2 linked regions of the Idiomarina loihiensis L2TR genome follow. The main gene of each other region encodes a partner of the protein of the gene in region 2 in a complex. Links are inferred from orthologs where the notes say so. Each region holds a gene or a part of one and is shown on either strand. Other genes may lie near its edges.

What was found.
Region 1: the proteins of tig (region 2) and rpsG are in contact, whole or in part, in a crystal structure (PDB 3GTY), measured with the Thermotoga maritima proteins. The link is inferred for Idiomarina loihiensis L2TR from one-to-one orthologs. Residues at the interface, in WP_004081061.1 of Thermotoga maritima: Glu122, Val124, Val129, Leu130, Tyr133, Glu188, Gly259, Ile262, Tyr263, Glu266, Ser270, Glu273, Gln274, Glu277, Arg308, Gln311, Ile312, Ser315, Tyr316, Glu325, Arg329, Arg336, Leu363, Phe366, Trp367, Arg373, Leu377, Arg381, Leu384, Glu387; in WP_004081843.1 of Thermotoga maritima: Lys34, Lys52, Lys55, Glu59, Arg62, Gln63, Glu66, Asn67, Lys69, Val71, Arg95, Ala109, Lys110, Lys111, Gly112, Arg113, Pro114, Glu117, Glu121, Ile124, Ala125, Tyr127, Asn128, Asn129, Thr130, Gly131, Lys135, Asp139, Arg142, Met143.

What each region holds. Positions count from the first base shown.
Region 1 is NC_006512.1:361,448-377,632, forward strand. The notes cover bases 1-2,929. They hold rpsG (30S ribosomal protein S7), read left to right. Parts: upstream 1-1,194; coding sequence 1,195-1,665; downstream 1,666-2,929. Other genes in these bases: rpoC (DNA-directed RNA polymerase subunit beta'), read left to right, coding at 1-541; rpsL (30S ribosomal protein S12), read left to right, coding at 748-1,122; fusA (elongation factor G), read left to right, coding at 1,694-2,929. Also shown: more of fusA, read left to right, coding at 2,930-3,817; tuf (elongation factor Tu), read left to right, coding at 3,877-5,061; IL_RS01795 (ABC transporter substrate-binding protein), read left to right, coding at 5,258-6,025; glsA (glutaminase A), read right to left, coding at 6,022-6,978; IL_RS01805 (acyl-CoA thioesterase), read right to left, coding at 6,968-7,375; excinuclease ABC subunit UvrA, read right to left, coding at 7,388-10,213; IL_RS01815 (MFS transporter), read left to right, coding at 10,330-11,706; ssb (single-stranded DNA-binding protein), read left to right, coding at 11,751-12,311; IL_RS01825 (MarR family transcriptional regulator), read left to right, coding at 12,482-12,970; IL_RS01830 (HlyD family secretion protein), read left to right, coding at 12,967-14,028; IL_RS01835 (DUF2955 domain-containing protein), read left to right, coding at 14,042-15,070; IL_RS01840 (adenosine deaminase family protein), read right to left, coding at 15,160-16,185.
Region 2 is NC_006512.1:1,059,047-1,075,153, forward strand. What follows is about bases 13,257-16,107. They hold tig (trigger factor), read right to left. Parts: upstream 15,408-16,107; coding sequence 14,106-15,407; downstream 13,257-14,105. Other genes in these bases: clpX (ATP-dependent protease ATP-binding subunit ClpX), read right to left, coding at 13,257-13,357; clpP (ATP-dependent Clp endopeptidase proteolytic subunit ClpP), read right to left, coding at 13,386-14,006; IL_RS05145 (hypothetical protein), read right to left, coding at 15,588-15,815. Outside these bases: IL_RS05085 (AAA family ATPase), read left to right, coding at 50-1,006; IL_RS05090 (DUF58 domain-containing protein), read left to right, coding at 1,006-1,965; IL_RS05095 (DUF4381 domain-containing protein), read left to right, coding at 1,965-2,441; IL_RS05100 (vWA domain-containing protein), read left to right, coding at 2,434-3,417; IL_RS05105 (VWA domain-containing protein), read left to right, coding at 3,414-5,246; IL_RS05110 (BatD family protein), read left to right, coding at 5,240-6,970; IL_RS05115 (SurA N-terminal domain-containing protein), read right to left, coding at 7,040-8,908; hupB (nucleoid-associated protein HU-beta), read right to left, coding at 9,062-9,334; lon (endopeptidase La), read right to left, coding at 9,640-11,964; more of clpX, read right to left, coding at 12,086-13,256. UniProt on the Bacillus subtilis protein: Involved in protein export. Acts as a chaperone by maintaining the newly synthesized protein in an open conformation. Functions as a peptidyl-prolyl cis-trans isomerase.

The sequences.
Region 1 (16,185 bases), 710 kb from region 2 along the record:
TATCGTTAACGAAGTGCAGGAAGTTTACCGTCTGCAGGGTGTTAAAATTAACGATAAGCACATTGAAACTATTGTTCGTCAGATGTTGCGTAAGGCGCTTATTTTACGCGCCGGTGATACGAACTTGCTGGAAGGCGAGATGGTTGAAATGTCAGAGGTGTTAGCAGCTAACGCGAAAGCGGAAGCGGATGGTAAGAAACCAGCAATATTTGAACGTCAGTTGCTGGGTATTACTAAGGCATCGTTGTCGACTGAATCCTTTATTTCAGCGGCTTCGTTCCAGGAAACAACGCGAGTTCTTACCGAAGCAGCAGTTGGTGGTAAGAAAGACAGCTTACGTGGACTGAAAGAAAACGTAATTGTTGGTCGTCTGATTCCTGCAGGTACAGGTTACTCATATCACAAAGAGCGCATGCAGCGTCGACTGGATGAACTGAATGTTGATATCGAGCCAACTATGACTGCAGAGCAGGCTGAGCAACAACTTGCGGATGCCTTAAATGCTGGAAATAGTTCTGCAGGTGATGATTCTGCAGAATAATTAGCGAACGTTTTTAACGTTCGTGTACAGAAGCCGGTACTGTAAAAGTGCCGGCTTCTTTTGTATAGCCTTGACAGGCGAAAATATGACCATTAGAATTTCCGCTCCCGAATTTCGGGATCTGACTTTCAGTGGTCAGAAAAAAGCGATTTTTCACGCTCTATACACGTGGTAAAAAGCGACATCAACTAAACTAGGAGTAATGAATGGCAACAGTTAACCAGCTGGTGCGTAAAGGCCGTCAAAAGCCCGTTGTGAAAAGCAACGTTCCGGCTCTTGAAGCGTGCCCTCAAAAACGCGGTGTATGTACCCGTGTTTACACAACTACGCCAAAGAAACCGAACTCTGCAATGCGTAAAGTTTGCCGTGTTCGTTTAACTAACGGTTACGAAGTTTCTTCGTACATCGGTGGCGAAGGTCACAACTTACAAGAACACTCAGTCGTACTAATTCGTGGCGGTCGTGTAAAAGACTTGCCAGGTGTGCGTTATCACACAGTACGCGGAGCACTTGACTGCTCAGGTGTTAATGACCGTAGACAAGGTCGTTCTAAGTACGGCGCAAAACGGCCTAAATCTTAACGGTTCTCCGTTAGTAAGGCCAAACTGTCGTACGTTTTGGGTAAAACCCTGAATTAATCGGAGAATATTGAGATGCCAAGAAGACGCGTCATAGGTCAACGTAAAATCCTTCCAGATCCTAAGTTCGGATCAGAATTGTTGGCCAAATTTATCAATGTCGTCATGGTTGACGGCAAAAAAGCAGTCGCTGAAAAAATTATTTACGGTGCATTGGACATCCTGGCAGAGAAGTCAGGTAAAGATCGCCTGGAAGTCTTTGATACAATACTAGATAACATCCGCCCAATGGTTGAGGTTAAATCTCGTCGTGTTGGTGGTTCAACGTATCAGGTTCCGGTTGAAGTTCGTCCGGTACGCCGTAACGCACTGGCTATGCGCTGGTTAGTTGATGCAGCGCGCACCCGTGGTGAAAAATCAATGTCGCAGCGTCTGGCAGCTGAAATGCTAGATGCATCAGAGAACAAAGGGTCGGCTGTGAAGAAACGTGAAGACGTTCACCGCATGGCTGAAGCAAACAAAGCGTTTGCTCACTATCGCTGGTAATTCGCAGTTAACCTAGAAGGAGTTTATTGTGGCTCGTAAAACTTCCATAGAGCGCTATCGTAATATCGGTATTTGTGCTCACGTAGACGCCGGTAAAACAACCACAACTGAACGTGTGTTGTTTTATACTGGTTTGTCTCACAAAATTGGTGAGGTGCACGATGGTGCAGCCACCATGGATTGGATGGAACAAGAACAAGAGCGTGGTATTACTATCACGTCAGCAGCTACCACCTGTTTCTGGCAGGGTATGGACAAGCAATTCCCTGAGCATCGTGTAAACATCATCGATACTCCTGGACACGTTGACTTCACCATCGAAGTTGAACGTTCTTTGCGTGTTCTTGACGGCGCTGTTGTTGTACTTTGTGCATCATCTGGTGTCCAGCCTCAGACTGAAACCGTTTGGCGTCAGGCAAACAAATATGAAGTTCCTCGCATGGTATTCGTCAACAAGATGGACCGTGCAGGCGCAGACTTCTTATCTGTTGTACACCAAATGAAAACGCGTTTGGCAGCTCAGGCTGTTCCAATGCAGCTACCAGTAGGCGCAGAAGACAACTTCCGCGGCGTTGTGGACTTAGTTAAAATGAAGTTCATCAACTGGAGCGAAGAAGACATGGGTACTTCATTCACTTATGAAGATATCCCTGCTGACATGGTTGATGAATGCGAAAAATATCATGGTGAGTTGGTAGAAGCTGCGGCTGAAGCTAACGAAGAGTTGATGAACAAATACCTTGAGGAAGGTGAGTTAACAGAAGCGGAAATCAAGCAAGGCTTGCGTATCCGTACTCTGGCTAACGACATCTGCTTAGTTGCTTGTGGTTCTGCGTTCAAAAACAAAGGTGTTCAGGCTGTGCTTGACGCTGTTATTGAATACTTGCCATCACCAACAGAAGTTAAGCCTATCACTGGTATTTTGGATGATGAATCTGAAGGCGTACGTAAGTCGTCTGACGAAGAACCATTCTCAGCTCTGGCATTTAAAATTGCGACTGACCCATTTGTTGGTACCTTGACGTTCGTTCGCGTTTACTCTGGTGTATTGAACCAGGGCGACGGTGTTGTTAACCCAGTTAAGAACAAAAAAGAACGCGTTGGCCGTATGGTACAAATGCACTCAAACAGCCGTGAAGAGATCAAAGAAGTTCGCGCTGGTGACATCGCGGCACTGATTGGTCTTAAAGACGTTACTACAGGTGACACGCTGTGTGATCCAGCTCATAAAATCACACTTGAGCGTATGGAATTCCCTGAACCGGTTATCTCGGTTGCAGTAGAGCCGAAAACTAAAGCTGACCAGGAAAAAATGGGTATTGCTTTAGGTAAATTGGCTGCAGAAGATCCATCGTTCCGTGTTAAGACTGACGAAGAATCTGGCCAGACAATCATCTCTGGTATGGGTGAACTTCACCTGGACATCATCGTTGACCGTATGAAGCGTGAATTCAAGGTTGAATGTAACGTAGGTCAGCCTCAGGTTGCTTATCGTGAAGCTATTCGCGACGCGGTAGAAATCGAAGGCAAATTCGTACGTCAATCAGGTGGTCGTGGTCAGTTTGGTCATGTATGGCTGAAACTTGAGCCTATGACTATTGAAGAAGACGCGAATGGCGATGACATTACTTACAAATTCGTAAACGAAATTGTTGGTGGTGTTGTACCGAAAGAGTACATCCCGGCAGTAGACAAGGGTATCCAAGAACAGATGCAACAAGGCGTCTTGGCTGGCTATCCGGTATTGGGTGTTAAAGCGACTCTGTATGATGGTTCATACCACGATGTCGACTCTTCTGAAATGGCATTTAAAATTGCTGGTAGCATGGCCTTCAAGAAAGGTGCATTAAAAGCTAACCCAGCGCTTTTAGAGCCAATGATGAAAGTTGAAGTTATCACTCCTGAAGAATCTATGGGTGATGTCGTCGGTGACTTAAACCGTCGTCGCGGTCTTATTGAAGGTATGGAAGAAGCTCCGGGTGGCTTGAAAGCGGTTAATGCTCAAGTGCCACTGTCTGAGATGTTCGGTTATGCGACAGACTTGCGTTCACAAACGCAGGGTCGTGCATCGTACTCTATGGAGTTCCTGAAGTACGCTGAAGCACCAAACAACATTGCTGAAAAAGTAATGGCTGAGCGTAACGCTAAATAAGTAAGGTCTGGTCCGGTTCTTTCGAGGCCGGGCTTTTAACTTAAGTTTGAGGATATATCATGTCTAAAGAAAAATTTGAACGTTCGAAGCCGCACGTAAACGTCGGCACCATCGGTCACGTTGACCACGGTAAAACAACACTAACTGCTGCTATCACAACTGTTTTGGCAAAAGTTTATGGTGGTGCGGCGAAAGACTTCGCAGCCATCGATAACGCGCCAGAAGAGAAAGAGCGTGGTATTACCATTTCAACGTCACACGTTGAATATGACACACCAACTCGTCACTACGCACACGTAGACTGCCCAGGGCACGCTGACTATGTTAAAAACATGATCACCGGTGCGGCGCAGATGGACGGCGCAATCTTAGTTGTAGCGGCAACAGACGGCCCAATGCCACAGACTCGTGAGCACATCCTGCTTTCACGTCAGGTAGGCGTACCATTCATCGTTGTATTCATGAACAAATGTGACATGGTCGACGACGAAGAGCTGTTAGAGCTGGTAGAAATGGAAGTTCGTGAACTGTTGTCAGAATATGACTTCCCGGGCGACGACCTGCCAGTAATTCAAGGCTCTGCACTGAAAGCGCTGGAAGGCGACGAAGAGTGGAGTAAGAAAATTGTTGAGCTGGCTGACGCACTGGATAACTACATCCCAGAGCCAGAGCGTGACATCGATAAGCCGTTCATCATGCCAATCGAAGACGTATTCTCGATTTCAGGTCGTGGTACGGTAGTAACAGGTCGTGTAGAGCGCGGTATCGTGCGTACAGGCGACGAGTGTGAAATCGTTGGTATGAAAGACACCACGAAGACCACAGTTACTGGTGTTGAGATGTTCCGTAAGCTGCTTGACGAAGGTCGTGCAGGTGAGAACATTGGTGCCTTGTTGCGTGGTACTAAGCGTGACGACGTAGAGCGTGGTCAGGTACTGGCGAAGCCAGGTACAATTACTCCGCATACTAAGTTCGAAGCGGAAGTTTACGTACTGAGCAAAGACGAAGGTGGCCGTCATACGCCATTCTTTAAAGGTTACCGTCCACAGTTCTACTTCCGTACAACGGACGTTACTGGTGCCGTAGAATTGCCAGAAGGCGTAGAAATGGTCATGCCTGGTGATAACCTGAAATTCGTTGTTGATTTGATTGCTCCAATCGCAATGGACGAAGGTCTGCGTTTTGCTATCCGTGAGGGTGGCCGTACCGTAGGTGCAGGCGTTGTATCAAAAATCATGGACTAAGCAGTCCGGTTGATTTTAAGAGCCCGGCTTTGGCCGGGCTTTTTTATGCCTGCTGATAAGTTTTATTAAAAGAGCCTTATCAAAAGTAAGCGAAGGCTCGCTCAAGTATTGACATTTAAGTCCAAAAAATGAACTATTGAGAAAGATACTTAACTTATAGTCAGCCAATCAATTGAAATTACTCAGATACTTTTCTGTGTTCGTTTTTATGGGACTAAGCTGTTCTGCTACAGCAAAAGTGCCGGTCTATGTTGCTGCCTACGATTATCCTCCCTATTTTTCCGCTGTACTGCAAACTGATCTCACCCGTGAATTGATCACCTTGTTGAACGAGCATCAGGACAGCTATGTGTTCCGCATTCAGGTCATTCCTCCAACAAACCGCCATAAAGCTCTGAGTACGAAAGGGTGCTGTGATGTTATATTTTTCGAGTCACCTCTTTGGGGTTGGAAAAAAAGTGGCGTAGGGTTTCAGGAAACAATCCCTTTAGTCAAAGGAAATGAGAGACTGGTGGCCTTGAAGAAAACAGGTAGAGATCAATCGTTTTTCGATACATTTGATGGCAAAACTTTAGGTGGGGTCAAGGGCTATCATTATCTGTTAGGGGGCGAGCTGTTGGCTTCAGATGAAGTCGAGGAAAAGTATACGACGTATTTGGCAGACTCCAGAATGACAAATTTGCAGATGGTACTAGGAGGTCGGATAGATCTTACTATTATCAATGATGAACTTCTGGCTGCTTTAAAAGGCTCAAATCAGATTAATGTGGGCAGTTTATTGTTGTCGGAAAAGGTTAGTCTGGAATACAAGCTGCACTTACTTGTTGGCGATAATAAGAATATCAGCGCAGATACCTTACAAAGGTTGCTGCGGGAGCTTGGCCGACAGGGGGAATTTGAAATACTCTTTAGACGGTTTAATATGGAACGGTTTCAGATATATCGTCCGACAACAACACGTTAATAGACACTAAGCCCCAAACGGTTAGCTAGCTCGCGTACCATGTACATTCCACGGGCGCTGTTACCGTAGCTGTTTAATCTTGGGCTCCATGAGCAAATAACTCCAAAGTCAGGAACGACGGCAATCATCCCGCCACCAACACCACTTTTAGCGGGAACACCTACGGTAAAAGCAAATTCGCCGCTTTGGTCGTACATACCGCTGGTTGATAGCAACGCATTAATGCGTTGAGAGTCTCGTTTCGACATAATTTTCTTTTTAGAAAAAGGACAAATTCCGTCATTTGCAAGAAACGTAAAAGAGCGAGCGAGATTTTCGCAGGACATGGTCAACGCACACTGCCAAAAGTAATGATCTAATAGTTCATCAACTTCAGCATCAATATTACCGAAGCTTTTCATTAGGTGAGCAAGGGCCGCATTGCGATGGCCATGCTCTTTTTCTGACTGGTGAACAATGTTATCGGCGTAAACGTTGTCGTTGCCGCATAAGGTGCGCACCAAACTCAAAACCGCATTTTTACTGGCAGAGTAGCGGCTAACGAGCACGTCGCTAACAACAATAGCTCCGGCATTTATCATAGGGTTGCGCGGAATGCCTTTTTCCCACTCTAGCTGCACTATAGAATTAAAGGCCTGGCCTGAAGGCTCCATTTTAACTCTGTCCCACAAATCTTCTCCAAGGCGCTCCATTGCCAGCATAAGGCCAAAAATCTTCGAGATCGACTGGATAGAGAATTGCTCCTGGGTATCACCGACGTTAAATACCTCGCCGTCGAGGGTGGCCAGAGTGAGTCCGCAGAGCTCGGGGTCGACCTCTGCTAACGCCGGAATGTAATCAGCAACATGCCCCTCGGTGATCTTCATGGCCTGCTGATGAATCTCCTCCAGCAGGCTTTTGAGATCATCCGGGGCATGTATTTGCTGCCCGCCACTGACCAGATCACGCGTCAAGAGAATGCTCCGGATGCGTGATGGTGGACAGGCGGTCTTTTAATTGGTCAGATAGCTTCACAGAACGTTCCTGTTGAAAATCAAAGTACACCAATACCGTTTTACCTTTAGCGCACATTTTTTCTTTCTGCCAAATTTCGGTAGTGATATCAAACGAGCTGCCACCTAAGCGGCTGACGTAAGTATTCACCGTGACATGACCGCCAAAATAAATAGGTAAGAGGTAATCTACTTCCAGCCGCGCGACAATTAAGCTTTGTGTCTTCGGAGACATTTCTCCAAAGAACTCAAAAATAGGCAAACGTCCGGTTTCTATCCACCCCGGTATAACCGTGTTATTGACGTGCCCAAGGGCATCGGTTTCATAAAATCTTACTTTAAAGTCTTCCGTTAACATATTGCGTCCTTTTTATGACAGCTTAAGCATAGGTTTTAAGAAACGGGCCGTGTGTGAGCGCTCATTTTCACAGATATCTTCTGGTGTACCTTCGCAAAGAATTTCACCACCGCCAGAACCACCTTCAGGACCTAAGTCGATGATCCAGTCAGCGGTTTTTATCACGTCTAAGTTGTGCTCAATAACCACTACCGTGTTGCCGTGGTCACGCAGACGATGAATCACCGCCAGCAATTGCTTAATGTCGTGGAAATGCAGACCGGTTGTCGGCTCGTCCAGAATGTATAAGGTTTTGCCAGTATCACGCTTGGACAACTCACGTGACAATTTGACCCGTTGCGCTTCACCACCAGAGAGTGTTGTCGCTGACTGGCCTAACCGGACGTAAGACAAGCCCACATCCATTAAGGTTTGCAACTTGCGTGCAATAGCCGGAACCGGGTCGAAGAATTCACGAGCGTCTTCAATGGTCATATCCAGCACTTCGTGAATATTCTTGCCTTTGTACTGTACTTCCAGCGTTTCGCGATTATAGCGCTGACCTTTACAAATATCGCAAGGAACATAAACGTCCGGCAAGAAGTGCATCTCAACTTTAATAACTCCGTCGCCCTGACAAGCTTCACAACGACCGCCGCGTACGTTAAAGCTAAAGCGACCGGGTTTGTAACCGCGGGCTCGTGATTCAGGAACACCTGCGAACAGTTCGCGAATTGGCGTGAAAATACCGGTGTAAGTGGCTGGGTTGGAGCGCGGTGTACGGCCTATTGGGCTCTGGTCAATATCCACCACTTTATCCAGCAGCTGCATGCCATCGACACTTTTGTACGGAGCCGGTTCGCCCGTTGTCGCGCCATTAAGTTCACGATGCGCGATATGGAACAGCGTATTGTTGACCAGCGTTGACTTACCTGAACCGGATACTCCAGTCACACAGGTCATAATACCTAATGGCAAATTGAAATCGACATTCTTCAGATTGTTCCCGCTGGCTCCGTGAATGGTTAACCGGCGTTTATCTGGTTTGTGACGTTGCTTGGGAACTTCTATTTCTTTCCGGCCGGACAGGTAGTCGCCGGTTAGTGAATCTTCACTTCCGACAATATCTTCAACCTGACCCTGAGCAATGATTTCACCACCGTGTACGCCAGCACCAGGGCCAATATCAATAACGTGGTCGGCCTGACGAATTGCGTCTTCATCGTGTTCAACCACAATGACGGTATTACCCAAGTCACGCAGGTGAGTCAGAGTGTTTAACAGGCGTTCGTTGTCGCGCTGGTGTAAGCCAATACTGGGCTCATCCAGTACGTACATAACACCAACCAGACCCGCACCAATTTGGCTGGCCAGACGAATACGCTGCGCCTCACCACCAGACAAGGTCTCTGCGCTGCGGGACAAACTTAAATAGTTAAGTCCCACGTTAACTAAAAAGCGTAGACGGTCATTAATCTCTTTCAGAATTTTTTCCGCAATTTGCGCGCGCTGACCTTCCAGACTCAGTTGCTGGAAGAACTCAAGTGCGTCGCCGATGGATTGCTCAACAACTTCCGGCAGGGTTGTGCCCTGAATAAACACATGACGAGCTTCTGTACGCAGGCGCGTACCACTGCAGCTTTTACAGGGTTGCGTCGCTACGTATTTGGACAATTCGTCGCGCACAGCCTGTGATTCAGTCTCGCGGTAACGGCGCTGCATGTTAGGAATAATCCCCTCAAACGGATGCGCTCTGACAACCTTGTCGCCGCGGTCATTCATGTAAGTGAATTTTATTTCTTCCTTACCGCTGCCGAACAGAATCTTTTCGCGAATGTCGTCAGGCAATTCGTTGAACGGTTGCGACAATTTAAACTCGTAGTGCTTCGCCAGAGACTGCAGCATTTGATAGTAGTAGAAGTTGCGCTTGTCCCAGCCTCGAATTGCGCCGCCTGTCAGCGACAGCTCCGCATTAACAACAACTTTGGCCGGATCAAAAAACTGCTCAACACCCAGACCGTCACAAGTAGTACAGGCACCGGCCGGATTGTTGAATGAGAACAATCGTGGCTCCAGTTCCTGCATGCTGTAACCGCAATGTGGGCAGGCAAAGTTAGCCGAGTACACTTCGGCATCACCGTCGCCGTCCATCGGTACGACTAAAGCCGTTCCGCCACTGAGTTCCAGTGCGGTCTCAAAAGATTCCGCCAGGCGCTGCTCCATGCCGTCGCGAACTTTAAAGCGGTCAACGACCACTTCAATGGTGTGCTTTTTCTGCAGCTCTAACGTGGGCGGATCGCTTAAATCGCAAATTTCACCGTCTATACGGGCGCGGATATAACCCTGCAAGGCGAGGTTTTCTAACACTTTTAAGTGCTCGCCTTTACGGTTCTGAATAATGGGCGCAAGCAACATGCGCTTTTCGCCTTCAGGAGCCGACAGCACGTTGTCGACCATTTGCGATACGGTTTGCGCCGCCAGCGGCACGTCGTGAGTCGGGCAACGGGGCTCGCCCACGCGGGCAAACATCAGGCGTAAATAGTCGTATATTTCCGTGATGGTACCGACCGTGGAACGCGGATTATGCGACGTTGACTTCTGCTCTATTGATATAGCCGGCGACAAACCCTCGATACTGTCAACATCAGGCTTTTCCATCAGCGACAAAAACTGACGTGCATAGGCGGACAGCGACTCAACGTAGCGTCTCTGCCCCTCTGCATATAGGGTATCGAAAGCAAGTGATGACTTACCCGAACCGGATAAGCCGGTTATCACAATCAGCTTATTGCGGGGGATGGTCAGATTGAAATTTTTTAAGTTGTGCGTGCGCGCACCGCGTACTTCGATAGTATCCATAATTCCCGTCTGTTGTTCAGTAAATGACTGACGACAAAACGCTATTATCGCACAGTGTTAGGCATCTGGTACAATAACGGCATCATTTATCATGTTACTGATATAAAAGCAGTGAAATGACGCCTCAAAAATTAAATAAAACAGAGAAAAAAGCCGCTTTAGCGCTAGCGTCCGTCTTTGGTATACGGATGTTAGGGCTGTTTTTGATCATGCCAGTTTTAGCGGTTTATGCACAAGACTACCCTGACTACTCACCGCTGTGGGTCGGAATTGCTCTGGGTGCCTACGGTCTGACACAGGCATTATTGCAAATTCCGTTAGGTATGCTGTCTGACCGTCTTGGCCGAAAGCCAGTTATTGTCGGTGGCTTGCTGGTCTTTATTCTCGGTAGTGTGGTGGCAGCTCAGGCGGATACTCTATTCGGTGTCTCCATTGGTCGGGCGCTACAGGGGCTGGGCGCTATTGCGGCGGCTATTTTGGCGCTGGCAGCTGATTTGTCGCGAGACGAGCAGCGACCGAAAGTGATGGCCACTATTGGTATGTGTATTGGTCTGGCGTTCGCTATTTCATTGGTAGCCGGACCTTTATTGGGCAATATTATCGGTCTTTCGGGTTTGTTCTGGTTTACCGCCGCCAGTGGTGTTCTGGGCATTCTGGTGCTGTTGCTAAGCGTCCCCAAAGTGGTGACAACATCTGCCAGGCGTGAATCTTTACCCGTGTTGTCAGAACTGGGGCACTTGCTTAAGCATAAGCAACTGTGGTGCCTGAATAGCGGTATTTTTGTGCTACATGCCATTTTAACGGCATGGTTTGTGACTTTACCCATGCAACTGCAAAATGCAGGTTTTGAAAGTCAGACCCACGCCTGGTTCTACTTACCCACGCTGGCCGCGTCCATTTTGTTCATGGTGCCAATGATTATCAGCAGTTCGCGTAATAATAATTCCGTGCAGTGGCTGCGGTTTTCTATTGTCGTCTTAATTGTCGCACTACTCATTATTGCCGTAGCAGGGCAAAACCCCTGGCTGCTGGTTGCTGCTCTGGTCATATTTTTCACGGGCTTTAACTTTATTGAAGCCAGTTTGCCGTCGTTACTTACCCGAGTTGCTCCGGCGGGGAGCAAAGGCAGTGCCAGTGGTATTTACTCAACTGGTCAGTTTCTGGGGTCTTTTGTCGGTGGGGTAGCTGGCGGCTCAGTCTTACAGTTTTTTGGGATATCTGGCGTTGTTGTTTTCTGCCTGATCTTGCTAGTATGTTGGTTGCTAATCAGTTTAGTCATGGTTAACCCCGCAGGTGTCACGAGCGTGTCGTTATCATTGCCCGGGTTAACTGAAAGCAAGGCTACCAAGCTAAGTGAGCAGTTACTTACCGTAACGGGTGTTACGGAAGCAAGATGGGTTGAAGAAGATCAGGCCACTTACTTAAAAGTTGATAAAAAACATTACGATGAAAAGGCGGTTAATCAGTTGCTTAAAGAAGCATCGGTCGCTTAATAATTTGAAGCAGTTGTAACGCGTACAAGGAACAGGAGAATCTAATGGCCAGTCGCGGTGTAAATAAAGTAATTTTAATTGGTAATTTGGGCGCTGACCCAGAGGTTCGTTATACCCAAAACAGCACAGCGATAGCCAACCTGTCGATTGCTACCAGCGAAACCTGGAAAGACAAGCAAACAGGCGAACCGCGCGAACAAACCGAATGGCACCGTTGTGTGGCTTATCGTCGCTTAGCTGAAATTGCCGGTGAGTACCTGAAAAAGGGCTCTAAAGTTTATGTTGAAGGGCGTTTGCAAACGCGTAAATGGACAGGCCAGGACAACGTAGAGCGTTACACGACAGAAGTGGTCATTAACGAAATGCAAATGCTGGATTCTCGTGGCGGCCCGCAGGGTGGTGCTCCACAACAAGGCCAGGGTTTTGGTGGCGGTCAGCAGCAAGGCGGTGGTTACGGTGGTGGTCAACCACAACAGCAATCACAGCAACAACAGCGTCCTGCGCCTCAGCCAGCGCAGCAGCAAAATCAACAGTCACAACAAAAACCGGCAGAACCCGCGCCGTTTTCACCTGACAACGACTTTGATGACGATATTCCGTTCTAGTTTGCCGAGTATAGGATTTACCCGCTCGGGTATCTGTATCATGTGAAAAAAGCCCCTTTTGCAGGGGCTTTTTTTGTATCTAATTTTTAGCTCAAACCTATCGCTATTTTCATTTTAGTTAGCACGCTAAGTTTGTTATTATACTTAGCGTGCTAACTAAAGAGGTTGTTATGACATTAACACAAGAACAGCTCAGACAGTTATCTGTACCTGAACGACTCGGTCGCGTTGCGCGTCAGTGGCAGGCTATTGCGGATAAGGAACTGGCGCCGCTGGGGTTAACCTACCCGCGCTGGAGTGCTATGTGGAAACTGGCACGTATTGGTGATGGTGTCAGTCAAAAGCAGCTTGCCGAAGCGCTTGAATTAGAACTTGGTTCACTTATGCGCACGCTGGCGCAGTTGGAGGAGCAAGAGCTGATTACGCGCAAGGCAAGCCCGGACGACGGCCGTGCTAAGCAGGTGTTTTTAACGAATTCAGGTCATGCTCTGGTTAAAAAAATGGAAGCGAAAATTCTAAAAGTAAGAAGGGCGTTGCTGGCCAATATTGAAGATGAAGAAATTGAAACGGTTAAGAAGGTTCTGGCGATGATTTCATACAATGCGAATCATATGTCTGAAGCTCAGAAACTTGACCAAAATAATGAGGAAGAGGTATGACCGCAGACGAAAAGTTTGCCCGTTGGGTTAAGCGGGCGCTGGTACTATTCGTACTCGTATTTGCCTATTTTCTGTGGGCCGACTTGAGCCTGCCGCTGACTCCACAGGCAATGGTAACCCGGGTGGTGACTCAGGTCGCACCGCAGGTGAATGGTACTGTAGAGAAAGTCTTGGTTAATAATAACCAGTATGTTGAAGAGGGCGAGCCATTATTTAAAATCGACCCGCGACCTTATCAACTGCAATTACAGCAAGCAGAGCTGGCAATGGCTCAGGCGCAACAGTCAAACCAGCAGTTTGATGCCCAAATTCGAACTGCCCAGGCAAAGATAAAATCAGCACAGGCAACAGCTCAAGAGCTTAGCCGTGAGGCCCGTCGCATTAAAGATCTGGTGGAAGATGGCAGTTCGTCGCAGCAGGCATTTGACCGTGCGCAGAGCAGTAAGTTAGAGGCTCTGGCAAATGTTGAAGCTGCCCAGTCACAGCTACAGAGCTTAAAAGTGCAGCGAGGTGCCGAGGACGATGCAAACAACTTACTTATTCAACAAGCTAAAAATGCGATAGAAACGGCGAAGCTTAACTTAAGCTACACCACCGTGCGTGCGAAACATGCCGGACGTGTCGGCAATCTAAAGCTCAGCGAAGGGGCTTATGCCCGTCAAGGCACGCCGCTAATGGCTCTAGTCTCACCCAATGCCGACATTATTGCGGATTTTCGGGAGAAGAATTTACGAAACATAGAATCTGGCCAACAGGCTCTCGTGGTATTTGATGCCGAACCTGGCACGCTTTACGAGGCTAAAGTGGAAAGCATTGATGCCGGTGTTAACGCGGGTCAGTTAAGTGCCGACGGAGCCTTAGCAGCACCGGTTAACTCAAACCGGTGGGTACGTGACGCGCAGCGACTTCGGGTGCATTTGCGTTTAACGGAGAAACCGGATTCAGAGCGTCCGGCCGGAGCAAAGGCTACAGTGCAGATAGTTCCTGAAGGAAGCTTTAAAGCCGCTATCGCGAAAGCGCAAATTCGGTTGCTGGGCTGGTTGCACTACATTTATTGATCAGGAAGGGACTATGGCAACTTCTGCCTTGAGTGAAAACGGCCTACGGCAATGCTTACGAATAGCCTTTGGTGGCTCCATCGGCTTTTTGGTCACGGCGCTATTTGACTTGTCTTATGGCGTGTTTTTTACCGTCTTACCAATGCTGCTACTGGGCTTAGTGCCAATGATAAACCGACAAGTCGCCCGGCAAATACTTGCGGCGTCGGTTATGTGCGGATTGGAAGTAGGTATTCTGGCGCAGATACTGGGCGGACATTCAGTATTAATGACAATGGCCGCCTTTGTCTTATTTCTGTATCGGTTTGCTTTTATGGCGCGCGGCACGGCGTTCCTGTTCGGCGCAAATGGTGTGCTGATGCTGAGCATTATGCTGCATTACGCCAGTTATCCGGGCACCGACGTTAATAACTTAATAGCCAGTAACTTCTTTGCATCGATACTGGCAATAGCCATTGCCTTTGTTATGCATGCGATGATACCCAATAAAGAGCAGAATGCGTCACCACCGGCCTTGCCAGATAAGTCACCTAACCGTGTGCGCCACGAAGCTATTTTGGGCGCTACGGTGACAACCCTGTCGTTTTTGGTGTTTCAGCTGTTTGATTTACAGGATTCTATTTCCGCGCAGGCCACAACCATTTTGGTGCTATTTCCCATGAATTGGAACGGGGCATTAACTTACGCGCGTAAGCGAGCGGCAGGAACTCTAATTGGTGTTATGTTTGGTCTTGGTGTGCAGCTTCTGCTGTACGGTTGGTATGACATACTGTGGTTGATTGTGCCGTTGTTCTGGCTTGGGGTGATGTTGTTTGCCCGCATTCATGTCCTTGAAGCTTCGGGAGCCGGGGTGGGTTTTGGGGCAATGACGACGATGGGCATTCTTTTCGGTCAATATTTGTCGCCGGCACAAGACTTGGTGTATTCCGGACTGTATCGTCTGAGCAGTACTTTTGTAGCAATTATTGCGGCTATGATGGTGTGCTATTTGGTGCACAAACTCTTGAATCAGTTTGCGGGAACGCGATTTGGCGCTGCTTAAAATTGATATCCACAGTGGCTGGAAGAGCATGCAGCCAATTAATCAGCTGCATGCTTGTCTAAAATATCTAAACTCGAACGGTTCTTTATTTAGCTGGCGTCGCTTAGCCCAAACTGCTTAACCACCTTGTCGAAATACTCCAGGTTTTGCTTAGCGTAATCACGCTTTTCTACATAGCGACCCGGGAAGAAGTTCTTCTTAAAGCCGTAGGCGACAATGTCCTTCAGGCGCTTCAGAGAAATATCAAAATTATCCACAGCTAACTGATATTCGTTGCTGACCGTGGTACGAGAAACCAAACGGTTATCGGTACAAATAATGGTAGCTAAGCGGTTATCCAGCATATGCTGGAAATTGTGGTTTTTAATGTCGCCAATATCCGGGTTAGTTTGCAGGTTACTGGTCAGGCAAACTTCAACGGCAATACGACGGTCAGCAATATAAGAGGCCAGGCTTTCACCATAAGCTTTAGGGTCTTCAATAGACGGATCCTGAGTCATTTCAGGAGAGAATAACGAATAACCATGACCTAAGCGGTCGGCATGGCACTTGGTCAAGGCTTCAAAAATGCTCTCAGCACCGTAAGCTTCTCCTGCGTGCACGGTTTTCAGCAGAAAGTTTTCGTGTGCGTATTCGTATACTTCTTTGAACTCACCTGCCGGGTAGCCAATTTCCTGACCGGCAATATCCAGTCCGACAATTGGCATACCTTCTTCGTCACGCATACGAACGCTGGCGCGAACCAAATCCATTGCAGCCGTTTTAATAACCTGCATAGGTTCAAAATCGCGCATTAACTGGAACATTTGTGTGTAATAAGGGGAGAACCCTTTTTTACCAAACATCCGCATGGCGCAGTTGATAATGCCGTAGTCAAATGGTGGCTTATCGCCGTTTTTAACGTCTGCGCGGTTGTTGTACTCTTTCTTTGCGCGCAAAAGGCCGTCGTTTACTACGTGCATTATGGTGTCAAAAGTAACCCCTTTACCCGGGTCCATGAGTAGCTGAGGAGCAAAGCGTACCTCAATGTAATTCACCCCTTCGTTTTGATTATCGACGGCTAATTCATAAGAAGCTTGTTCCAGGTTTTCCAAATCACGCAAAGCGGCACAGGT
Region 2 (16,107 bases):
TACTGACAGCATAGTCAGTTTTCGCTGATAACGACAGCCTGGAGTAAACATGACCGCGACAGCGTTTCAAAAGCTACAAAATTACCTGAATCGGCAAGTGCTTGGACAGCCGGACTTCACTCAAAACCTTTTAATTGCCGTATTGGCTGACGGCCACCTGCTGGTAGAGGGCCCTCCCGGCCTGGCTAAAACCCGTGCAGTACAAGCTTTAGCAAAAGGTATTGAAGGTGACTTCCATCGGGTGCAGTTCACTCCCGACTTATTGCCCGCCGATTTAACCGGTACCGACATTTTTCGTCCCGAAACTGGACAGTTTGAGTTTCAACAAGGCCCTTTGTTCCATAATTTAATTCTGGCCGATGAAATTAATCGGGCTCCAGCAAAAGTTCAGTCAGCTTTACTTGAAGCTATGGCAGAACGGCAAATTACGGTTGGTCAACGTAGCTACCCGCTTTCTGATCTTTTCATGGTACTAGCAACACAGAACCCTCTGGAGCAGGAAGGAACCTATCCACTTCCTGAGGCCCAGTTGGATCGTTTTCTATTGCATTTAAAACTCGACTATCCAGATGCCGAGACTGAACAGCAAATTCTACGTCTAACCCGAGGTGAAGCCTTATCAGGTGACCTCGATATACCGACTCCGTTAACACAAAAGCAGCTATTCGACGCACGCCACGAAGTTTTGCAGCTGTATTTAGATGACGCTGTTGAGAACTATCTGGTTCAACTGATTATCGCAACACGTCAGCCGCAGCGCTACGATCAGAATTTAGCGCAATGGATAGGCTATGGTGCCAGCCCTCGTGCCACTATAGCGCTGGAGCGCTGCGCCAGAGCTAAAGCCTGGTTAGATGGTCGTGACTTTGTAACACCTGACGATGTCATTAGTGTTTTCCACAACGCTTTACGGCACCGGATTATTTTAAGTTATCAGGCAGAAGCCGACGGCGTATCACATGATCAGGTTCTTGATACGATACTGAAACTTGTACCGGCACCATAATGTTAAGAACTGAAGTTGAACAATGGCTTAAGCAGTTGCACTGCGATGGAGTCAGTCCCGGTATTCAGGAACTTCTTTATTATCGCAGCAAAATCAATGCTTTTGCGCGCCATCATAAAAGTCTTCCACGCTCAAGCCAGACAGGCCCCTTGCTAAGCAAAAGCCGTGGTCGCGGAATGGAGTTTGATGAGGTACGGCATTACCAGCCGGGCGATGATATCCGTTCCATTGACTGGCGGGTAACCGCACGAACCGGTAAAGCCCACACTAAGCTCTATCGCGAAGAAAAAGAGCGCCCGGTATTTATCTGGGTGGACTTGTCTCTGACTCAGCTTTTTGGCAGCCAATTTGTGTTCAAATCTGTTCAGGCCTGCCATTTAGCCGCGGCACTGGCCTGGCAGGCACAACATAAGGGTGATCGTATTGGAGGGCTCATTGGCAATGGCTGGCAACATCAGGAGCTAAAACCTATAGCCCGGCAAAAAGGCGTTCTACGTTTGTGTCATGCGCTTCTGGAAGTTCATAATGACAGCCTGACCCGTTGGCAAAACAAACAAAAACAGCAACAAAACACGCTGGACGATAACCTAAAGCGGATACGACAACTGGTTAAGCCTGGCAGCAGCATTCATGTTATCAGCGATTTTTATAACGCCAGCGAACGCTTTATGGATGGATTGCGCGTACTTTCCCAGCATAATTCGGTTCGTTGTTTTGGGCTTTACGACCCTATGGAGCATGAGTTACCCCAGGGGTACTCGTCGCATCCACTAGCAATTACCGATGGTCAGCAACAAGTCAGTATAAATCTAGCTGATCAACAGCAAAGAAAAACATATCAAAATGCCGCCGAGCTTCGTTGGAGCAATATTCAGCAAGAATTCAGGAAACGGAAGCTGGCTTTAACACCAATATCCAGTGCCTTACCGTTGGAACAGCAATGGGCAGAGGTAAAATAATGCAGCAACCGTCACTAAATAATCTTAATGATATTGTTGAGCCGGGAGCGGCGAGTTGGTGGCCGCCTTCGTGGCCGACAATTGCTATTGCCATAGCGCTTCTTGTCGGTACTGCTTTTTTTATTTTCTGGTTGATTCGGCGTCGACAGCAGTCGCACATACGCAAAATCGCGATCCGGCAGTTACAACAAGACAGAAACATAAGCATCGAAGAGCTTACGGTAATACTTAAGCGCACCGCGCTGGCATATTATCCCAGAGAATTCGTTGCGGAAAAGCACAGTCGCCAATGGATAAGTTTTTTGCTCACTCCTCTGTCAGAAAAGGAAAAAGCAACTTATGAATCCTTGCTTAATGAGGCTAATAAAAACTTTTATGGCATTGCTGATAATAACTTTAATCAACAATACTACGAACTCGCTCACCTTTGGCTGAGCAAAGATTTGAGCAAACAACCCGGAGCCGAAGATGTTTGAATTTGCCTGGCCATGGATGTTTTGCCTACTGCCCTTACCCGCAATTATCTGGAAATGGTTTCCGGCCGTACGTAAAAATAGCTCGGCTATACGCCTTCCCAGTACTTACGGCTTAGTTAGCGGCAGTCAGAGCTCTGGTAAACGCTGGTTATTGTTACCGCTGATGAGTTTATGCTGGATCATGCTGGTCGCTGCGGTGGCTAAGCCTCAATGGTTGGGCGAGCCGCTAGCAATTCGGGCTGAAGGACGAGAAATTATGCTGGCTGTAGACTTATCCGGCAGTATGGAAATTGCAGATATGCAATTGGAAGGCCGCTCAGTGAACCGTCTAACTATGGTTAAGCACGTTTTGAGCGATTTCATTGAACGCCGCGAAGGTGACAGGCTCGGACTGATTCTATTTGCAGACACGGCCTATTTACAGACTCCCATGACTTACGATCGCAACACCGTAAAACAGATGCTTAATGAATCTGTACTCGGCTTAGTTGGCGAACGAACCGCGATAGGAGATGCTATTGCTTTGTCTGTGAAGCGCTTTCGAGACGACGAAAAGTCAAACCGGGTACTGGTATTACTAACCGATGGTCAGAACACAGCCGGTAACCTGCCCCCTGAGCAGGCACTTGAACTGGCTCAGGCTTACGATGTAACGATATACCCTATTGCGGTCGGTGCTGAAGAAGTAGTCGTTGATAGCTTTTTCGGGCAACGAAGAGTTAATCCAAGCCGCGACCTGGACGTACCTTTAATGCAAAGTATCGCTAAACAAACTGGTGGTAAGTACTTCCGTGCTCGCAGTACCAATGAACTCGAAGAAATTTATCAACGCCTGGACAAGCTGGAACCTATTGCTGGCGACCCTCAGCAACTAAGACCTCGAGTGAGTTTATTTTACTGGCCATTGGTAATAAGTTTTCTTCTGTTTATTGCGTTAGCCATGTTGCACTATCGACCATGGGGGAGACGTTCATGAGCGAATTTCACTTATTGCGCCCCTGGTGGTTACTGGCTTTAGTTCCAGTTGCACTACTGTATTGGCGTTTACTCTACAGTCAGAAACATCAGGCCGGATGGCATCAATGGCTCCCCGGGCACCTGTCAAAAGTATTGGTTAAGTCAGGGTCACAACCGTCTCTCTGGCCTGCCCACCGTTTTTTGTTAATTTCAGTTCTGGCAACACTGGCTCTTTGCGGGCCCACCTGGGAACGACTACCACAACCGGTTTACCAGCTTGAATCGGGACAGGTCGTGATTATGGACATGTCGCCATCGGTTTTAGCCGATGATATTGCCCCTAACCGTTTAACCAGAATGAGATACAAAGCCATTGATTTAGTCCGGGCAGGACTTGATGGTGATACCGGCCTTATTGCTTACGCCGACGATGCTTTTATCATCAGTCCGCTTACTGCCGATAACCGTAATTTAATAAATTTAATCCCATCACTGTCACCCGATATTATGCCGGCGCAAGGCAGTGAACCCTTGTTAGCTTTGAAGCTGGCTGACGATTTATTAAAAAATGCCGGCTACCCTCAGGGCGATATATACTGGCTTACCGACGGCATCAGTAGTAACGAACTCAACCAACTCAGTAGTTACTTGCGTTCTGTCGATCATAGGGTTTCTATTCTGGCGGTTGGTACTGAAGAAGGTGCTGCAATTCGCGATAGCTCAGGCCGTTTATTAAAAGACAACAATCAGGTCATTATTGCCAAAACTTTTCCTTCACGATTATCCGATCTGGCTTCTATTACGGGAGGAGCCTTTTCATCAGTAACCGCCGACAATCGTGATATTGATAAACTCATAAACCAGGCACCACTGACGCGTGAAGGTAAAGACGGCGATGAACAACAGCAAGGAGACGCATGGCGTGATATGGGCCCTTACGTTGCCCTCTTTATCTTACCTATTATGTTGTTTAGCTGGCGTCGGGGCAGCCTGCTTAGCCCTTTATTACTCTCTATGTTATTGCCTTTAATCGGCTTCAGTCCCAATGTGCATGCTGCACAAGAATCCGTCTGGCAGAAGCAGTTGCTAAACCGTGAGCAACGTGCACAGCGTTTATATCAAGAAGAAGAATACCAACGGGCGGCTAACCTTAGCAGAACTCCGTTTCGTCAGGGCGCTGCTCTGTACCGCGATGGTGACTATGAAGCCGCCGCCGAAGCCTTTTCTCAAAGCGATTCGGCAGAGGCGCAATATAATTTAGGTAATGCACTGGCTAAGCAGCAACAATACGATGCGGCAATAGAAGCTTACGACAACGCTTTAGAACAACGCCCTGACTGGTCCCAGGCAGCCGAAAATAAGCAACTCGTTGAGCAATTGAAGCAACAGCAGGAAGCAGAAGACTCCGGCGGTTCAGACGAATCCTCCAAGGAATCAGATTCTGATAAAAACGAATCGGATAAGAATTCTGAGCAAAGTGGTGACGGCGAGGAGCAACAAAATAATCAGTCCAATAACAGTGATGGGCCCCCTAATCCTGATGAAAGGGGTCAAGAGGATGGAGAGCCGGAGCCGGAACAAAAAGAACAGGAGCCTTCTCAAGAAGAACCCCAGGAGCAGCAACGCCAGGACACAAGCCCAGAAAGCCAGGAGGAATCCAGCCAACTACTTCAACAGAAGGTCCGCGAAGGCGAGATTGACCCTGAAAAAGCCCAACAACTGGAGCAGTGGATGAACCGGGTGCCGGATGACCCAAGTATACTGCTACGTAATAAAATGCTTCTGGAGAGCCAGAAACGGCGTCAGCGCAGAACCTCAGAACCCCAGGGAGACGATAAAAAATGGTAAGAGTATGGCGACACATTATCTTATTGATGAGCTTTTTACTTGTGAGCCAACTTGCTCACGCCGATGTCTCTGAAGTTACTGCTACGGTAGACCGTAATCCGGTTACGGCGAACGAATCCTTCGTATTAACGATAACCGTTGATGACGATGTTGCTAACGACAGCTTTTCGCCATCTAAGCTACTAAAAGACTTCGTTGTAGGCAGAACATCGGTCAGTCGCCAGACATCAATGATCAACGGAAAACTTAGCAAACAGACGCGCTTTACAACCGTACTCATCCCTCAGTCCGCCGGGGAATATAAAATTCCCGAAATTAGCATAGGTGGTGTCTCGTCGGCTCCTATTTCATTGCAAGTCCTGGAACCCGGCAACAACCAGGATAACGAACAGAAAATCGCTTTTCTGGAAGCTCGCATAGACAATCAGCAAGTCTATCTGCAGCAGCCTATCACTTATGTTGCGCGGCTATTTCTTGCGGCCGACTTGAACAAAGGAAACCTAATACCGCCTGAAGCAGAAAACGCCGACATTCAGCAAATTGGCAGGGATGAAGAAAGTACAGAAATGGTGAATGGCAGGCGCTATAAGGTTTATCAGCGTGTTTACCAAATAACGCCAAGCAAGTCAGGTTCTTTAAGTATCGCAGGCGCCCGTTTCGACGGCGAAGTTTTCACTCAAGGGCAACGCTCTATCTTTTCGTCTTTCTCCAACACACAGCCTGTCAGCACCATTGCTGAAACTATCGAGGTTGAGGTGCAGGCCGTCCCTGATAGCTGGCAAGGTCACTGGTTGCCTAGCGAGCTTGTCAGTGTTTCTCAATCCGTTTCGCCTGAGCAAGAAAGTTATACCGTAGGTGAACCTTTCACTATTTCCTATATGCTGACCGCTGTTGGTGTAAAACCAGAGCAGCTACCAGACGTTCGACCAAGCTTCCCCGATACGGTGAGGATTTATCCGGATGGCGATGAGACGGATCAATTTAGTCGCAACGGCGTTATTATCTCTCAAAAAACAATAAGCTTTGCGGTCGTCCCCAATCAGCCAGGACCATTAAGAATTCCGGCACTAAATATCCCCTGGTTTAATACCAAAACGGGCAAACCTGCATCGGCGGTAACCGAAGAGCTGAACTTTTCTGTCGCAATGGGTGACGGAATGCAATCTATTCCGAAGGCAAGCAATAATGCCGAAGCTAAAGCGACTGAAGAGCAGCAGCTAAATGATGAGGAAGTAACTCAAACTGAGGCGAAAACCCAATCAGTTGAATGGAATACCTGGATAGTTAGCTTACTCGCCCTGGTACTGATTGTTTCAATTATACTGAACGCGTACCTTCTCTGGAGTCGAAGCACAAGCTCTAAGAGCAAAGTATCGACGCGTAAAACAACAGAAGATAAACCTCACAATCTAAACAAAGACAAATTATGGAGAGAGTTTCAACTAGCCTGCCGTAACAATAACGCACAAGAAGCAAAAGAGTTTTTGCTGAAATGGGCAAACCGCTATTTTGAACGCAGCTTTAATAGCATAACTGAGCTGTCTCAATATCTTTCAATAGAAAATGCATGCTCAAGCTTGCAACAAAGCCTTTATCAGCCGAAGGCTACCTCATGGCAGGATGGAAAAGTGCTTTATAAAGAAGTTAAGACCTCTATAGAAGCAAAAAAAAATATAACAACTACTAAAGACGTGTTGCCAAACTTGTACAGCAATAACGGATAAACTCACTACAATAGAAATAAAAAAGGCTCAGACTTGTCACGGTCTGAGCCTTTTTTGCGATATCAACGTCTACGGAGTTGATAAACGTTTTATATCTGCGTCCGCTTTTAAGTTATTAATAAAGGCTTGCAACATAACCTGAGCCTGACGGTTCCGCATCTGACTCTTTAACTCGTCAAGTTGGCTGTCATCAGTACTTCCTGGAGAAACTTCGGTCAGTGCAACCACAGCAGCATCTCCATTCGGTAACGCAACCGTGTTAAAGACGCTCTCATCGCTTGCTGAAGGAGACATTGAGAATAGCTCACGTACAATAGTTCTTGGGTGCTCACCATTGTTACGCTGAATGCTATCTACCCAGACAATTTCGTCGCTCACCTCTTCACCCGCTTTCCAGGCTTGCATCCATTCATTAGCCTGCTCAAGCGCTAATTGCTGAGCTTTTTCTACGCGCAGTTCGGACACTATTTTTTCACGAACTTCGTCCAGCTCTTTTACTCGCACTGGTTGATGCTCAGTTACACGTACTACCAGTGACCGATCATCTGAAGTTTCAATAATATCGCTGTTCAACTTCTCTTTAATTAACTGCTCTGAAAATAGGTTATTGAGAACAACATCGTCGCTCAAGGGCGTTGGGGCTCTGTCACGAGTGAATAAATCGGAACGGCGTACAGTGGATCCAATTTCTTCAGCAGCAGGCTCCAATGTGTCAGGTTGCTCAAAGCTAATTTCCGCCAGTTTCTGTTGTTTTTCAAAATAGCGATCTTCTGCCTTTTCGGTTAACAACTGCTGACGCACTTCGTCTTTCACTTCGTTAAATGGTGTGACTGAACCTTCGCGTAAATCGGTAAGTTTAATAATGTGGTAACCAAAGCTCGTTTCAACAACGTCTGATAAATCACCAACATTTTCTAACTCAAAAACGGAGGCATCGAAATCTTCATCCATCATTCCGGCTTCTATCCAACCTAGATCTCCGCCCTGCTCAGCTGAGAAAGTATCGTCTGAATAAGTTTGCGCTACCTCCGAGAAGTCCGCACCTTGTTTAAGTTCAGCAAGTGCTTCTTCAGCTTTCTTTTTAGCGTTATCAGTCTCGAACTCGATCAGAATATGAGAAACACGGCGCTCTTCTTCGGTCGAATATTGCTGCTGACGCTCATCATAATATTGACGCACTTCTTCATCTGAAATTTCGACTTCTGATTCAACAGCAGCTAAAGAGAGCTCAACATAGGCGACGCTGAGTTTTTCCTGAGTCCGGAACATATCTTGATTTTGCTGATAGAAGTTTTCGATATCCTGTTCTGCAATCTCTACCTGCTCTTCGAAACTTTCATTGCTTGCCACTAAAAAGCCGCCTGAACGCGACTGGCTTTGTAAGCGCATAAAGGCAATAGCTTCAGGTTCAAGCACGAACGCAGTCGCAGACAAGCCTCGTAGTAACTGATTTCGGGTCATATCCTGTTGCATCACTTTCGCGAAAGCTTCAGGGCTATAACCCGCATTACGCAAAGCCATCAGGTAGACATCGTTATCAAATTGTCCTGCTGTACGAAATTGAGAAATATCACGGATTGCAGCTTTTACCTGCTCGGGGCTCACTCTCATCCCGTTATCTTCAGCGTATTGCACTAAAAGCTCTTGTTCGATAAGTTGCTCTAATACTCCACTGCGTAAATTACGCATATAATCTGGATCGGAAGTAATAGCAGAAAACATATCACCAAACTGCTCTTGCAAGCGACTACGCTCATTTTCATAAGCACGATCGTAGTCACTACGAGGAATTTCTTCTCCATTAACTTTTGCGACAGCATCTTCTGTGTCACTAGTGATATAACCACCAACACCTGCTAATGCAAAAGTTAGAATGATTAACACAAGAATGGCCTTAGCAGTATAACTCTGCGAGCCTTCCCGAATCCGCTCTAACATAATAAGGCTTTCCTTATTTAACCTGAATAAACAACGTCACATTATAAGGTGATTCGTCTTAAAACTCACCATTCATACAAAAAAATAACCCGAGGTTTTATAAACCTCGGGCTACTATTATTATTCTTTAAAAAAAGCGCTAATGCGCTTTAATTAATTTACTGCGTCTTTCAGTGCTTTACCTGCTTTAAAAGAAGGAACTTTAGCAGCAGCGATCTGAATAGTCTCACCCGTTTGAGGGTTACGACCAGTACGAGCAGAACGCTCACGCACGCTAAACGTACCGAAGCCAACTAATGCGACTTGGTCATCTTTTTTTAGAGCATCAGTTACTGCATCGATCATAGAGTCCAGAGCACGACCAGCAGCAGCCTTAGAAATATCTGCACCTGCCGCGATTTTGTCAATAAGCTGAGACTTGTTCACAGTATCATCCCCTTAGATTGTTATTATCAAGTTTCCGTGGTTCCATTCGGATTTTAAAATGGGCCAGAACGGTTATATCAAGCTTGATGTTAATTGTTCAAGCACCATTAGTCCAAATGGCTTTCCTATCCAGCTGTTCGTATGTCATACATGTGAATCAGCTATAAACTCTAGGCTACCACAGTCTTTTAGATTGAAAACCCTTTTTACTCACTTTTTAACGAAAAAATGCGGTCTGAAGCATGATTTCTCATCCGCAGACCGCATTCTAGTGCTTGAATATGACTTTAGTATTATATTGCTGGTTACTCCTTAACCAAAGCAACATCCAATACTTCATCAATCCATTTTACCGGCTGAATCACTAAGTCCTGTTTTACGTTGTCAGCAATTTCTTTCAAGTCGCGTTCATTTTCTTTAGGAATTAACACATGCTTGATTCCACCACGGTGCGCAGCCAGCAATTTCTCTTTTAAACCACCAATGGCCAGCACTTCACCGCGCAACGTAATTTCGCCCGTCATTGCTACATCAGAACGAACAGGTTTACCGGTTAACGATGACACCATAGCTGTCACCATAGCAATACCTGCACTGGGCCCATCTTTCGGTGTAGCGCCTTCTGGCACATGCACGTGAATATCGCGTTTTTCATGGAAGTCTTCCGCAATGCCCAGCTTGTCAGCACGGCTACGAACCACTGTCAGAGCAGTTTGAATCGACTCCTGCATAACATCACCCAGGGAACCTGTGGTGGTTGTCTTTCCTTTACCAGCTACATTAGTAGCTTCGATAGTCAGCAAGTCTCCGCCAACTTCAGTCCATGCTAAGCCAGTAACCTGACCGACTTGATTCGCTTCTTCAGCTTTGCCGTAATCAAACCGTTGCACGCCCAAATAGTCGCTAAGATTGTCGCCGGTAATCTCAACATGTTTTATCGATTTATCCAGCAAAATTTGCTTAACCGATTTACGGCACAAGCGCGACAGCTCACGTTCGAGGTTACGCACCCCGGCTTCGCGGGTGTAATAACGAATAATGCCAATAATTGCACTGTCCTGAACCGTAATTTCTTTTTCTTTTAAACCGTTACGGCCAATTTGCTTGGTTAACAAATGTCGCTTCGCAATATTCAGCTTCTCTTCTTCGGTGTAACCCGACAAGCGAATCACTTCCATGCGGTCTAATAATGGCGCTGGAATATTCATACTGTTAGATGTCGCCACAAACATGACATCTGACAAATCGTAATCGACTTCAAGATAATGGTCATTGAAGTTAATGTTTTGCTCAGGATCCAGTACTTCTAGCAATGCTGAAGCCGGGTCACCGCGCATGTCAGCCGACATTTTGTCAATTTCATCTAACAGAAACAGTGGATTACGAACGCCAACTTTTGACATTTTTTGAATCAGTTTACCGGGCATAGAGCCAATATAAGTACGACGGTGACCTCGTATTTCTGCTTCATCGCGTACGCCCCCTAGCGCCATGCGCACATACTCACGCCCCGTCGCCTTCGCTATCGACTGTCCAAGCGAGGTTTTACCGACACCTGGAGGACCTACTAAACAAAGAATCGCACCTTTCACTTTGGTGGTTCGTTGTTGTACCGCAAGATACTCAATAATACGTTCTTTAACTTTCTCTAGCCCGTAGTGATCAGCATCTAAAACTTTTTCAGCATGAGCTAAATCTTTCTTAATACGCGAACGTTTCTTCCATGGAACCGATACCATCCAGTCTATATAGCCGCGCACGACAGTCGCTTCCGCTGACATGGGTGACATCATTTTTAATTTTTGTAACTCAGCTTCAGTCTTTTTCTTCGCTTCTGCCGGCATCTTGGCGTCATCGATTTTCTTCTGTAACTGCTCAAATTCATCGACGCCATCTTCGGTTTCACCCAGCTCTTTCTGAATGGCTTTCATTTGCTCATTCAAATAATATTCGCGCTGGCTTTTTTCCATCTGTTTTTTAACGCGGCTACGAATGCGCTTTTCCACCTGCAGAATATCAATCTCACCTTCCATCAGAGCCATCAGATGTTCGATGCGCTCCCGAATGTCAGTAATTTCAAGAATGGCCTGCTTTTCTGCAAGTTTCAGCGGCATATGAGCAGCCATTGTGTCCGCTAAGCGATCGCCGTCTTCAATGCCGGACAGAGACGTCAGTACTTCCGGCGGTATCTTCTTATTTAGCTTTACATAGCCTTCGAACTGATTCAGTGCCGAACGAATAAGAATCTCTTCTTCTTTTTCCGGTAACTCTTCCGCGGCCAGATAATGAATACTAGCCTGAAAGTATTCTTCGTTATCCTGCAATTCATCCAGCTGCGCCCGTTGCTTACCTTCAACCAGCACTTTAACGGTGCCATCGGGTAGTTTCAGTAGCTGTAGAACCGTCGCAACTGTACCTACCTGATAAATATCCTCAGTAGTAGGTTCATCCACAGAAGCGTCTTTCTGAGCCGCCAGAAAAACTTGTTTATCTTCATCCATAGCGGCTTGTAAGCATCGAATCGACTTTTCCCGACCGACAAACAGTGGTATCACCATATGCGGGTATACCACGACATCTCTCAACGGCAGAACCGGCATCGTTAATTGTTCGGTGCGCTCTTCGCTCATTAAATTCTCTCCCGACCTAGGTTTACTTTGTAATATGCGGTCTTTACCTGAAAGTTCAATCCTTGACAGAAAAAAAGGGCCTTTCCGGCCCTTTTTCGAACACTTTTAATACAGTTTCGGATTATTCGCCCGAAGCCTGCTTATTTTTCTGCTGATTCGCGTAAATTAGAATAGGATCGGATTCACCAGCGATTACCGACTCATCCACCACAACTTTCGCGACCCCTTCAATAGAAGGCAGTTCATACATAGTGCCCAGCAGAACACCTTCCACAATGGAACGTAGACCACGAGCACCTGTTTTGCGAGCCATAGCCTTTTTCGCGATAGCTCTTAAAGCATCTTCACGAAACTCCAGTTCAACGTCTTCCATTTCAAACAAAGCTGAATATTGCTTGGTTAACGCATTTTTTGGCTCACGCAAAATTTCAATCAACGCTTCTTCATCCAGCTCATCTAGCGTGGCTACAACCGGTAAGCGACCAATGAATTCGGGAATCAAGCCATAGCGAACCAAATCTTCCGGTTCCACTTTAGCAATGATTGCCCCTTCTTCACTTTGCGTCTTACTCTTCACTTCTGCGCCAAAACCAATACCTGTTCCGGTAGACAAGCGTTGCTCGATAACTTTATTCAAGCCAGCAAAAGCACCGCCACAGATAAACAGAATTTTTGATGTGTCGACTTGCAGAAACTCTTGTTGAGGATGTTTCCGACCGCCTTGTGGCGGCACAGAAGCAACTGTTCCTTCAATCAGTTTCAGTAAGGCTTGTTGTACACCTTCGCCACTGACATCGCGAGTAATCGACGGATTGTCCGACTTACGTGAAATCTTATCAATCTCATCAATATAGACAATACCACGCTCTGCTTTCTCAACGTCGTAATCACACTTCTGTAAAAGCTTTTGAATTATGTTTTCAACGTCTTCGCCAACATAACCCGCTTCAGTTAATGTTGTTGCATCTGCCATAGTAAATGGCACATCCAAATAACGCGCTAAGGTTTCAGCCAGGAAAGTTTTTCCTGAGCCTGTCGGACCAATTAGCAGGATATTACTTTTGCCAAGCTCAACTTCCTGCTTGGCTGAACCGCGTAAGCGTTTGTAGTGATTATAAACGGCTACCGACAACACCTTTTTGGCGCGATCCTGACCAATAACATAGTCATCCAAATGCTTACGGATAGCTTTTGGCACAGGCAACTCATCCTGATCCGGAACCGGAGACAGTTGATGAATTTCTTCTTTTAGAATGTCATTGCATAGCTCAACGCATTCATCACAAATGAATACGGACGGTCCTGCAATAAGCTTCTTAACTTCGTGCTGACTTTTGCCACAAAAAGTGCAATATAGCGGCTTATCGCCGTCACCTTTGGACTGATCCGTCATGCTTTTCTCCTAACTGCTCTGCGCCAACTCAGGACTCTTCGCCACGCTGACGTAAAATACCATCAACCAGGCCGTAATCGATTGACTCTTCTGCCGATAAAAAGTGATCGCGATCAGTGTCTCTGGCCACTTTCTCGTAATCCTGACCTGTGTTCTCCGCTAACATACGGTTTAAGCGCTCTTTCAGATCCAAAATTTGTTTCGCATGAATTTCAAAATCTGACGCTTGTCCCTGGAATCCACCCAACGGCTGGTGAATCATCACTCGGGAATTAGGTAAACAATAACGTTTACCCTGAGCACCACCAGCCAATAGGAACGCGCCCATACTGGCCGCTTGGCCCATACATACCGTGCTAACATCCGGCTTAATAAAGCGCATGGTATCGTAAATAGCCATACCCGCTGTCACTACCCCACCAGGCGAATTAATGTAAAGGTAAATGTCTTTATCAGGATTATCTGATTCTAAAAACAGTAGCTGAGCCACAATGAGATTGGCCATGTGGTCTTCTACCTGACCACAACAAAAAATGACACGTTCTTTTAAGAGACGTGAATAGATGTCGTAAGAGCGCTCACCTTTCGAAGTCTGCTCGACGACCATAGGGACTAGCTGTGCCATTGGATCCTGAATATCGCTCGACATGTTTTATAAAGCTCCTGAAATAAAAATGGCTCGTATGAGGTCATACGAGCCATTAAACCAAGCTGTAGCGGGACCCGTCAAGGATTCCGTTACACTAGATTACTGCTGCTTCGGATTCATGATGTCATCAAAGCTCGCTTTTTTATCTTTAACCGAGGCTTTTTCCAACACGAATTCGATTGCTTGCTCTTCCAACGCTAAGTTACGAACTTGCTGCATCATATCGTTGTTTGACTTGTAGTATTCCACAACTTCCTGCGGGTCTTCATAAGCAGAAGCTGCCGTTGCGATGATTTCATCAACTTTCTCATCATCAGCTTTAAGCTCGTTACCACGAATCACTTCACCTAATAACAAACCAACTTTAACACGCTCTTTCGCTTGTTCTTCGAACAGCTCCGCCGGCAAGTCAGGCATTTGTTCAACATTACCACCGAAACGTTGAGCCGCTTGCTTACGCAACTGGTCAATTTCCTGGTCGATCATTGATTTAGGCAGTTCAACGTCGTTGTTTTCAACAATACCTTTCAGTACTTGTTCTTTAACTTTTGCTTTCACTGCGTTTTTCAGCTCGCGTTCCATATTTTTGCGAACTTCTTCTTTCAACGCTTCAACGCCGCCTTCTTTCACACCAAACAATGCAACGAACTCATCGTTTAGCTCTGGCAGGTCACGTGCTTCAACTTTCTTCGCGGTTACCACGAATTGCGCTTCTTTACCTTTCAGGTTTTCAGCGTGATAGTCTTCCGGGAAAGTGACTTCAATAGTCTTTTCTTCGCCCGCTTTAATTCCTTTGATTTGATCTTCAAACCCAGGAATCATGCGACCTTCGCCCAGCTCAAGCGCGAAGTCGTCAGCTTTACCGCCTTCAAATTCTTCACCGTCAATAGAACCAACGAAATCCATAGTGACACGGTCACCCTTTTTGGATTTACGCTTAACTTCTTTCCAGTCAGCATGTTGTTTCTGCAACGTTTCCAGCATGTTGTCGACGTCTTTCTCAGTGACTTCAACAGCAGGCTTTTCAACTTTTACTTTGTCCAGGTTCTGTACTTCTACTTCTGGATACACTTCGAACGTAGCCGTGAACTCAAGATCTTTACCTGGCTCATTGACTTTAGGTTCAATTGCAGGTGCGCCAGCAGGGTTCAGTTTTTCCTGCATAACAGCTTCAAAGTACTTACTTTGCATGATACTTGACGCTGCACGTGAACGGGCTTCGCGACCAAACAGCTTTTGTAATACGTTTGGCGGAATTTTTCCTTTGCGGAAACCATTCACACGACGATGGCGATATTCTTCTTTTAATAAGCGTTTTACTTCGCTATCAATTGTATCTGCCGGGACTGTAACAGTCACACGACGTTCTAAACCTTGAGTTGTCTCTACAGAAACCTGCATTGCTTCATTACCTCGGTTTCAATCAATGAATGTTACTCGCATCAACTTATCATTATAAAAATGAGATACGGCAACGGCGTTGACCTTTAAAAATGACGCAGTATTATAGCGAGGTGACCGCCCGGAGTCGAGCCCCCGAGCGGCAATTTTTAGGCTTCACTTTAACGGAAGGAAAAATAACTAAGATTTATCTTTAAGCTCAAGGAGTAGATTGTTGATTTCGCCCAGTTTATCCGGTTTATCCCCGGCCATATTTTCTTGATCGGCGACTTCGGTTTCCAATTCATCATAACGCCACTGCGTCAGCACTTCGATTTTCTGCTCGTTTGAAAGCTCAGGATCATTTGCCACGTCTTGCGGAGAATCGAACGCTTCAGCGGGATTCTTTAAACTTTTCTTAAAGTCCATAACAATAGCTCCAGCCAAGGATTAACAACAAAATCTTTTGATTAAGTATTAGATAAATGTAGCAGTAGTGGCTGAAAAGAAAAAGGGGGAATTAGTGTAATGGTCGGCGATGCAGGATTTGAACCTGCGACCCCTTGGACCCAAACCAAGTGCGCTACCAAACTGCGCTAATCGCCGAAATACAGGATGTTACTTCAAAAGAAATGGGGTGGATGATGGGACTTGAACCCACGACAACCGGAATCACAATCCGGGGCTCTACCAACTGAGCTACACCCACCACTGAGTGATT